DNA from 3 places in the Effusibacillus sp. SKA8 genome. Region 3 is predicted to be linked to each of the others. Evidence: riboswitches for the same ligand, from Rfam matches in the RefSeq annotation. Region 3 holds a riboswitch; each other region holds the start of a gene.

Region 1 (2,259 bases), on a different contig from region 3:
ATAGGATTGTATCTTTTTCGAGTGCTGGGAGGTTTTGTCGACATATGGCGATTAAACTGGGTATTAACGGATTCGGAAGAATTGGCCGGATGGTTTTCCGGGCGGCGATGCTCGATCCCGATTTTGAGATCGTGGCGGTAAACGCGACCACCGATCCCGCCTCTCTGGCCCATCTCCTCAAATATGATTCGGTTCACGGCCGGTGGGACGTCACGATTCAAGCGGAAGCAAACGCACTGGTCGTCAACGGCCGGAAAGTGCACATTTTGTCGGACCGGGATCCAAACAACCTGAAGTGGGGCGAGTACGGTGTCGATGTGCTGATCGAATCGACCGGAAAATTCCGTTCGCGGGAAACTGCCGGCATCCATTTGAAAAACGGCGCAAAGAAAGTGATTATCACGGCGCCCGGCAAAGATGAAGACGTTACGATCGTAATGGGGGTCAACGAAGAAATTTACGACCCGGACAAACATTTTATAATTTCCAATGCGTCTTGCACAACCAACTGTCTGGCTCCGGTTGTGAAAGTGCTGCACGAGGAGTTCGGCATTGAACAAGGCCTGATGACGACCGTTCATTCTTATACCAACGACCAGAAGAATCTCGACAATCCGCACAAGGATTTGCGCAGGGCACGCGCTTGCGCGACATCGATCATCCCGACTTCCACGGGGGCGGCCAAGGCGGTGGCGTTGGTGTTGCCGGAATTGAAGGGCAAACTGAACGGACTCGCCCTGCGGGTGCCTACTCCCAACGTATCGGTTGTCGATTTGGTCGCCACATTGAAAAAGGAAGTTACCGCCGAAGAAGTGAATGCCGCTCTGAAAAAGGCGGCGGAAGGCCCGCTCAAAGGGATTTTGGAGTACACGGAAGAGCCTTTGGTATCCGTCGACTTCGTGGGCAACTCGGCCTCCTCGATCGTGGACGGTCTGTCGACGATGGTGGTCGGCGACCGCACGGTAAAAGTGCTGGCCTGGTATGACAACGAATGGGGCTATTCCTGCCGCGTTGTCGATCTTGCCCGGCTTGTCGGGAGCAAACTGTATGAAAAGGAAGCTGTGATGACGAAATAGATCCGCTTGGAACAAAGCGGGACAAGGGGACAGGGCTGCGGCGCTGTCCTTTTTTGGGGGCAGGGGGTGGACTAGCGCCTGCGGGAGTCCTGGTTTCAGAAACGGGTGCAAAAGGATGGCAAAAGCCAAAGGATGGCAAAAGCCTATTGAAATTCGACATATTTCATGGTATTTTCTAGTAGTGTGATAGAATCATAAATGCCGAATCTGACGCCTTGTCAGTACGGGGGACCTGATCTTTTGGGGTGAATCACAGTTTTTGTGTAGGGTGCCTCTACCCAAACCCGGCAACTAACCTCGGAGGCAGTAGGAGGAATGGAAGTGCATAAGTTTGTTAAGGCCTTTGTGTTTGCGGGAGCCGTTTTTCTCGCATCTGTCAGCGTGTCCGTCGCGGAAGCCGCTGCAAAGTACGGTGACGCGGTTTTGGAAAAAGGCTCGCAAGGGGCTGCAGTCGCCGCTTTGCAGCAAGACTTGCGGATTTTGGGATATTTCACATATCCTTCAAACACCGGTTATTACGGTGAAGTGACTGAAGGGGCTGTGAAAGCATTCCAAAGAGACCACAACATCGAGGAAACCGGCAAGGTCGGTGTGACCACCGCTCCCGTGATTGCGGAAGCAGCGGCGAAGAAAGCGGAAGAACTCAAGAATTCGAAAGACGCGAACGCCAAGACATCGGACGTCGTCGAGATCGCCAAAAAACTTGTCGGCGTGCCCTACGCCTGGGGAGGAAGCAGCCCTTCCGGTTTTGACTGTTCCGGTTTTGTGCGGTATGTAATGGAACAGCAAGGCGTTGAATTGCCGCGCACTTCCCATGAAATGTATCAACAAGGCGCTGCCGTGTCCGATTTGCAGCCGGGCGATCTGGTTTTTTTCGCCACCTATGACAACGGGGCATCCCATGTGGGAATCTACATCGGCGACAACCAATTCATTTCGTCAACCAGTTCCCACGGGGTCAAAATCGACAGCTTGAGCAGCTCGTACTGGGGTCCCCGCTACATCGGCGCGAAGCGTTTGTAAAGTGCTTTTTGTTTGTCCCCGTACCACTTACGCGCGATACGGGGCTGTTTGTTTTGACTTTTTTAGAATCCGAACAGCCACCTAAACGGCCACCACCAAGGCCGGTGATTTGCTTGTCTGGACCGTTGCCCGCCGGGGAACATGTCCCGCGGGTTGGCTT
Region 2 (2,259 bases), on a different contig from region 3:
CGGCGATATAACGATCCGTTTCCGCAGCCAGTTTTTTTTCCGCGTGCAAAAAAGCCGCCTGCAGGATACGGCTGTCCGGCTCGACAAAATTGTGAAATGTGCAGATTAAACGGGGGGGGCGTTTGCAAAGCCGCGCGGCCAGCCTGCCAATCCACGCGGATTTTGCACCGTGCATGTGCAAAATATCGACCGGCTGCCGCTCCAGCAGACTCCGTAACGCGATGACGCTTCGCAGGTCTGACCAAGGCTTGAGGCCGTCTTCCACCCGCAGCCCGGTTTTCCCGACCCACGAAGGTAATTGCCTGGACAGCGCCGACTCCGGCGGACACACCACGGTGGCCTGGATCTTCCTGATCGGAAGCCCCCCTGCCAGTTCCCGCACGTGTTCCCGCATGCCGCCGTCTGCCGGACGCACCAGATGCATGACACGGATCGGCATCTCCTTCACCTCTCGGATTTTCTTCCCTATTAGGGTGTCCCGATCGGTGGAAAATGTTTCAAGCGGATTTTATTTGCCGAGGATTCGGACTTGCACGTTCTGGATTCCGAAATTGCGAAGGCTTTGCTCGTCCGCGTTGATATAAATGTCGATCCGGTTTCCGTGAACCGCCCCGCCGATGTCTTCAGCAACAGCCATGAAGCCATTGGCCGGGAGATTCGGATGATTGTATCCCGAGATCCACAAGCGGGTTCCCAGCGGGATCAGATTCGGGTCCACGGCGACAACCCCCTGCCGCACCGGCGTTCCCAGATACGTCTTGCCGCCAAACTTCCGGTTGATATTGGAGGGACCGTACGCGGTAGCCGTCATGTTGAGAACTTTGGCCCTTGATTTGGCAGCGGGCGGGGATGGTGCCGGTTTGCTTTCAGAATACGGTTTCGCCTGCCGCGGGAGTTGACCGGCACCTGCACCGGACAAGCCGCTGCGGCTCGCCAAGGCCGGGAAAACTTCCCCGGACTTCTCATTCTGAGCGGACGGCGGAGCCTCGGCAGCTTGCGGATCGTTTTTGTCGCTGTCCCGATCCTGCCGCTGCGACTGCATTTCCTCCGCCGGCGCCAAAGCCTGCTGGGCGATACCGGGCGAATCGCGCCAAACGGCTTTTCCCGTCCATCCTCCCGCAACCGGGACAATTAACAAAATAAAGACACCCCACAATGCTTTTCGCCGATTGAACCGCATATGATCACTCTCCTTCCGGGCCTCCGAAGTTAGCTGACGGGTTCGGGCGAAGGAGCCCGTGCGAACGCTGAACGCATCCGCGATTCACCCCAAAAACAACGGTTCCTCCGTACGCAACCGGCTTGGCGCCGGCGGCGATTCGGCCATCTCGGTTCCCGTGTTATTTTACTGAAGGGTCAGAGAAGATGCACTAGTAAACCGCTGGAAACCGCAAAAAACGCCGCCCAGGTCCAACCCCGGGCGGCGGCTCCCGTTTTCAGGTTCGCTTCACGACTTTTACGCACTTGATTTCCGGATCGTCCGGCCCCTGAACCGGAAGACCCGCTTCCATATGCTCGCGAATGTAGTTGATGTTCTCCCGCGTCACGATTTCCCCGGGCAGCAAAATCGGAATGCCCGGCGGATAGACCATCACAAGTTCGGCGAATGTCCGGCCGACCGCTTCGTCAAAGGGCACCACTTCCGTTTCGGAATAGAAGGCCTGGCGGGGCGACATCGCCAGTTTGGGCATTTCGGGGAGGTGTACCTGAATCACCTGTTTTCCCGTTTGATACGCGTGGCGCTGGGCGATTTTTCGCAGGGCGTCAAGCAAAGCGCCGACGGTTTCTTGCGTATCGCCCAACGTTACAATGCACAGGATATTATACAAATCCGACAGTTCGACTTCGATGTTGAATTCTTCGCGCAGCACCCGCTCCACATCGTAGCCGGTGATCCCCAGCTCCCGCACGGAGATCGTCAATTTCAGCGGATCCATATCGTAAACGGAAGAATTGTGCAGAATCTCCCTGCCAAAGCAATACAATCCTTCGATTTTGTTGATCTCTTCCCTCGCGTATTCGGCGATCCGAATCGCCCTGTCCAACAATTCACGCCCGTGCATCGCCAGATGTTTGCGGGCGACGTCGAGGGAAGCCAGCAGCAAATAGGATGTCGACGTCGTCGTCAGCATCGAGAGGATCGACTGCACATGATCCGGGTTGACCAGACCTTCCCGCACGTTCAAAACCGAACTTTGCGTCATCGAACCGCCCAGTTTGTGGACCGAGGTGGCCGCCATATCGGCGCCGGCCTGCATG
Region 3 (2,259 bases):
ACCCGCTTCGTTTCCTTCACCGGGTCTCGCGACGTCGGGCTGCATATTAACGAACGCATTGCCAAAACCGCGCAAAGCCAGATCTGGATCAAGCGGCTGGTTGCGGAAATGGGGGGCAAGGATGCGGTCGTGGTCGACGCTTCGGCCGATCTGGAAGAAGCGGCAACCGGAATCGTCCAGTCCGCCTTCGGATTCCAGGGCCAGAAATGTTCCGCCGGATCCCGCGCCATCATTCACAAAGATGTGTACGACATCGTGCTGCAGAAAGTGATCGAGAAAACAAAGGCACTGGAGATCGGCCTGCCGGAAGAAAACTATCCGATCGGCCCGGTTGTCGACCAAAACGCGTATAACAAGATCCTCGAATACATCGAAATCGGGAAAAGCGAAGGGCGCCTGGTGGCAGGCGGCGGCAAAGCGGAAGGCAACGGCTATTACATTCAGCCGACCATCTTCGCCGACGTGAAGGAAGACGCACGGATCATGCAGGAAGAAATTTTCGGGCCGGTGTTGGCGTTTTACAAAGCGGACAGCTTTGAAAAAGCGATTGAGGTGTTCAACAACACCGAATACGGTTTGACGGGCTCCCTTTACACCAACAACCGTGAACACCTTGAATACGCGCGCCGTCACATGCACTGCGGGAATCTCTATTTCAACCGCAAGTGTACGGGAGCGCTTGTAGGGGTACATCCGTTCGGCGGATTCAACATGTCCGGCACCGACTCGAAAGCGGGCGGCCGCGACTACCTGCTCCTGTTCACGCAGGCGAAAGTCGTGTCGGAGCGGCTTTAAAGAAGAATGTTTGCCCTGAACAAAGGGTTGGTGAACCGCTTGGTGCGGAGGCGCATAATCAGGCGGTGCGAGGGGGCGGAGGTTAGTCGCCCCCGCTTACTCGTTTTGGTCGGGTGTTTGGGAGAAGACAGGCGAAATACGGTGAAAAAAATAGTGATGATGAGAAAATCGAACAAAAATAGCGCATTTGTAAAATTTTTTCAATAAAACCTCTACTCTTTCCGGTGAAACGGCCGGTGCAAACTTACCCAATCCGGAGTATGATCATGCTAACAATTGAATGACGGCCTAATCTTGGTGTTACCCAAGAGCGGAGGAACCAATCAACTGGGGTTAATCCTGGGTTTCCAGGAGGGATGAGGAAAACTGCTTCTCTGCCATCCTACCCGTCAGCTAACTTCGTCGGCCAAAGCAGAGAAGGTCCGAGAGACCTGTCCACTGCGAATGTGATTGGTCTTTTTTGTTTGCGGTCATATCAGTCGGAGTTCGCCGCATGTCCGCGCAAAAACCACTCGACAAGCGGCTTTAAAGGGGTTATGAGAAATTGACGATCAATCAAAAGGGCAAGATGGAAATGGCCATCAGTGAATCCTATATCAAGTTGCAAAGGGAAATTCTGGGTCGCGGCCCGCAGGAAACCAAAACGTATATCATACGTGACATGGTGATTGTCCGAATGAAGGGGGTTTTGACGCAGGAGGAAAAACACCTAGTGATAACGGAAAAAGGCAAACAACTGGTCAAGACGATGCGCCACGTTTTGCGTGAACAATACAGCGGAAAGACAGAAGAGATTATCTCGCAGATAACGGGATGCCAGGTCATCTCCAGCCATAGTGATATCAGCACGAAACTGGGGGAACAGGTCGAGCTGTTCATATTGGATAAAGATTTGGAAAAAATGTTAAAGGAACGGACGGAACACGAAAGGGATACAGGAAGACTGAATACGGGGAACTCCTGAAAGAGTGCCAGGTATTACGTAAGCCTGTGGGTCTTGTATGGTTCCTTCCATCATGGAGTTGCAATCCGGGTGGATGGGATCGTATGGGATGCCGCAGGTTTTTCCGTTGTTTGGGCTGTCTTGGCAAAAAGGCACGCCCGCGTTTGCATAGGGACCGGCAAAGGAGGGCTTCAGTATGGATGACTTGGTGATGGGCTTATTGACAATGGGGATCTTTGTGCTGTTCTGGAAATTTGCCGATTTTGGCGGGAAAGCGTAGGGGAGGGGGGATGCACATGGTGGTACTCGGCGTAATCGCCGCCGGTTTGATTTTCTATCTTGCCTACGTGCTCATCCAACCGGAAAAATTCTAGTCTGTGATTCCGGTTGGGTATCCTTGCGATGGAAAGGGGAAAGGGTCCATGAATTTTTGGGGATGGCTCCAGGTGGCCGTCACACTGATGATCATGTTGGTACTGGTAAAACCGATAGGCACCTACCTGGTGAAAGTGTTCCATTAC

What was found. Region 3 has a riboswitch for cyclic di-AMP ahead of AC4ED1_RS02685 (Na-translocating system protein MpsC family protein). Riboswitches for the same ligand answer to the same signal wherever they lie in the genome.
Region 1: it holds a riboswitch for cyclic di-AMP, as region 3 does, so the genes downstream of both, AC4ED1_RS00115 (C40 family peptidase) here and AC4ED1_RS02685 (Na-translocating system protein MpsC family protein) in region 3, are expected to answer to the same signal.
Region 2: it holds a riboswitch for cyclic di-AMP, as region 3 does, so the genes downstream of both, AC4ED1_RS07560 (3D domain-containing protein) here and AC4ED1_RS02685 (Na-translocating system protein MpsC family protein) in region 3, are expected to answer to the same signal.

The regions. Positions count from the first base shown of each region.
Region 1 covers NZ_JBZCSF010000001.1:13,787-16,045, forward strand. Annotated here, with positions in the region: gene AC4ED1_RS00110 (ArsJ-associated glyceraldehyde-3-phosphate dehydrogenase) at 45-1,076, shown strand; cyclic di-AMP (ydaO/yuaA leader) riboswitch at 1,266-1,397, shown strand; gene AC4ED1_RS00115 (C40 family peptidase) at 1,398-2,099, shown strand; gene AC4ED1_RS00120 (S8 family peptidase) at 2,162-2,259, opposite strand, start outside.
Region 2 covers NZ_JBZCSF010000007.1:43,875-46,133, forward strand. Annotated here, with positions in the region: gene AC4ED1_RS07555 (glycosyltransferase family 4 protein) at 1-439, opposite strand, end outside; gene AC4ED1_RS07560 (3D domain-containing protein) at 509-1,180, opposite strand; cyclic di-AMP (ydaO/yuaA leader) riboswitch at 1,185-1,335, opposite strand; gene AC4ED1_RS07565 (aminotransferase class I/II-fold pyridoxal phosphate-dependent enzyme) at 1,437-2,259, opposite strand, start outside.
Region 3 covers NZ_JBZCSF010000002.1:89,658-91,916, reverse strand. Annotated here, with positions in the region: gene pruA (L-glutamate gamma-semialdehyde dehydrogenase) at 1-795, shown strand, start outside; cyclic di-AMP (ydaO/yuaA leader) riboswitch at 1,071-1,217, shown strand; gene AC4ED1_RS02685 (Na-translocating system protein MpsC family protein) at 1,364-1,759, shown strand; gene kdpF (K(+)-transporting ATPase subunit F) at 2,029-2,112, shown strand; gene kdpA (potassium-transporting ATPase subunit KdpA) at 2,161-2,259, shown strand, end outside.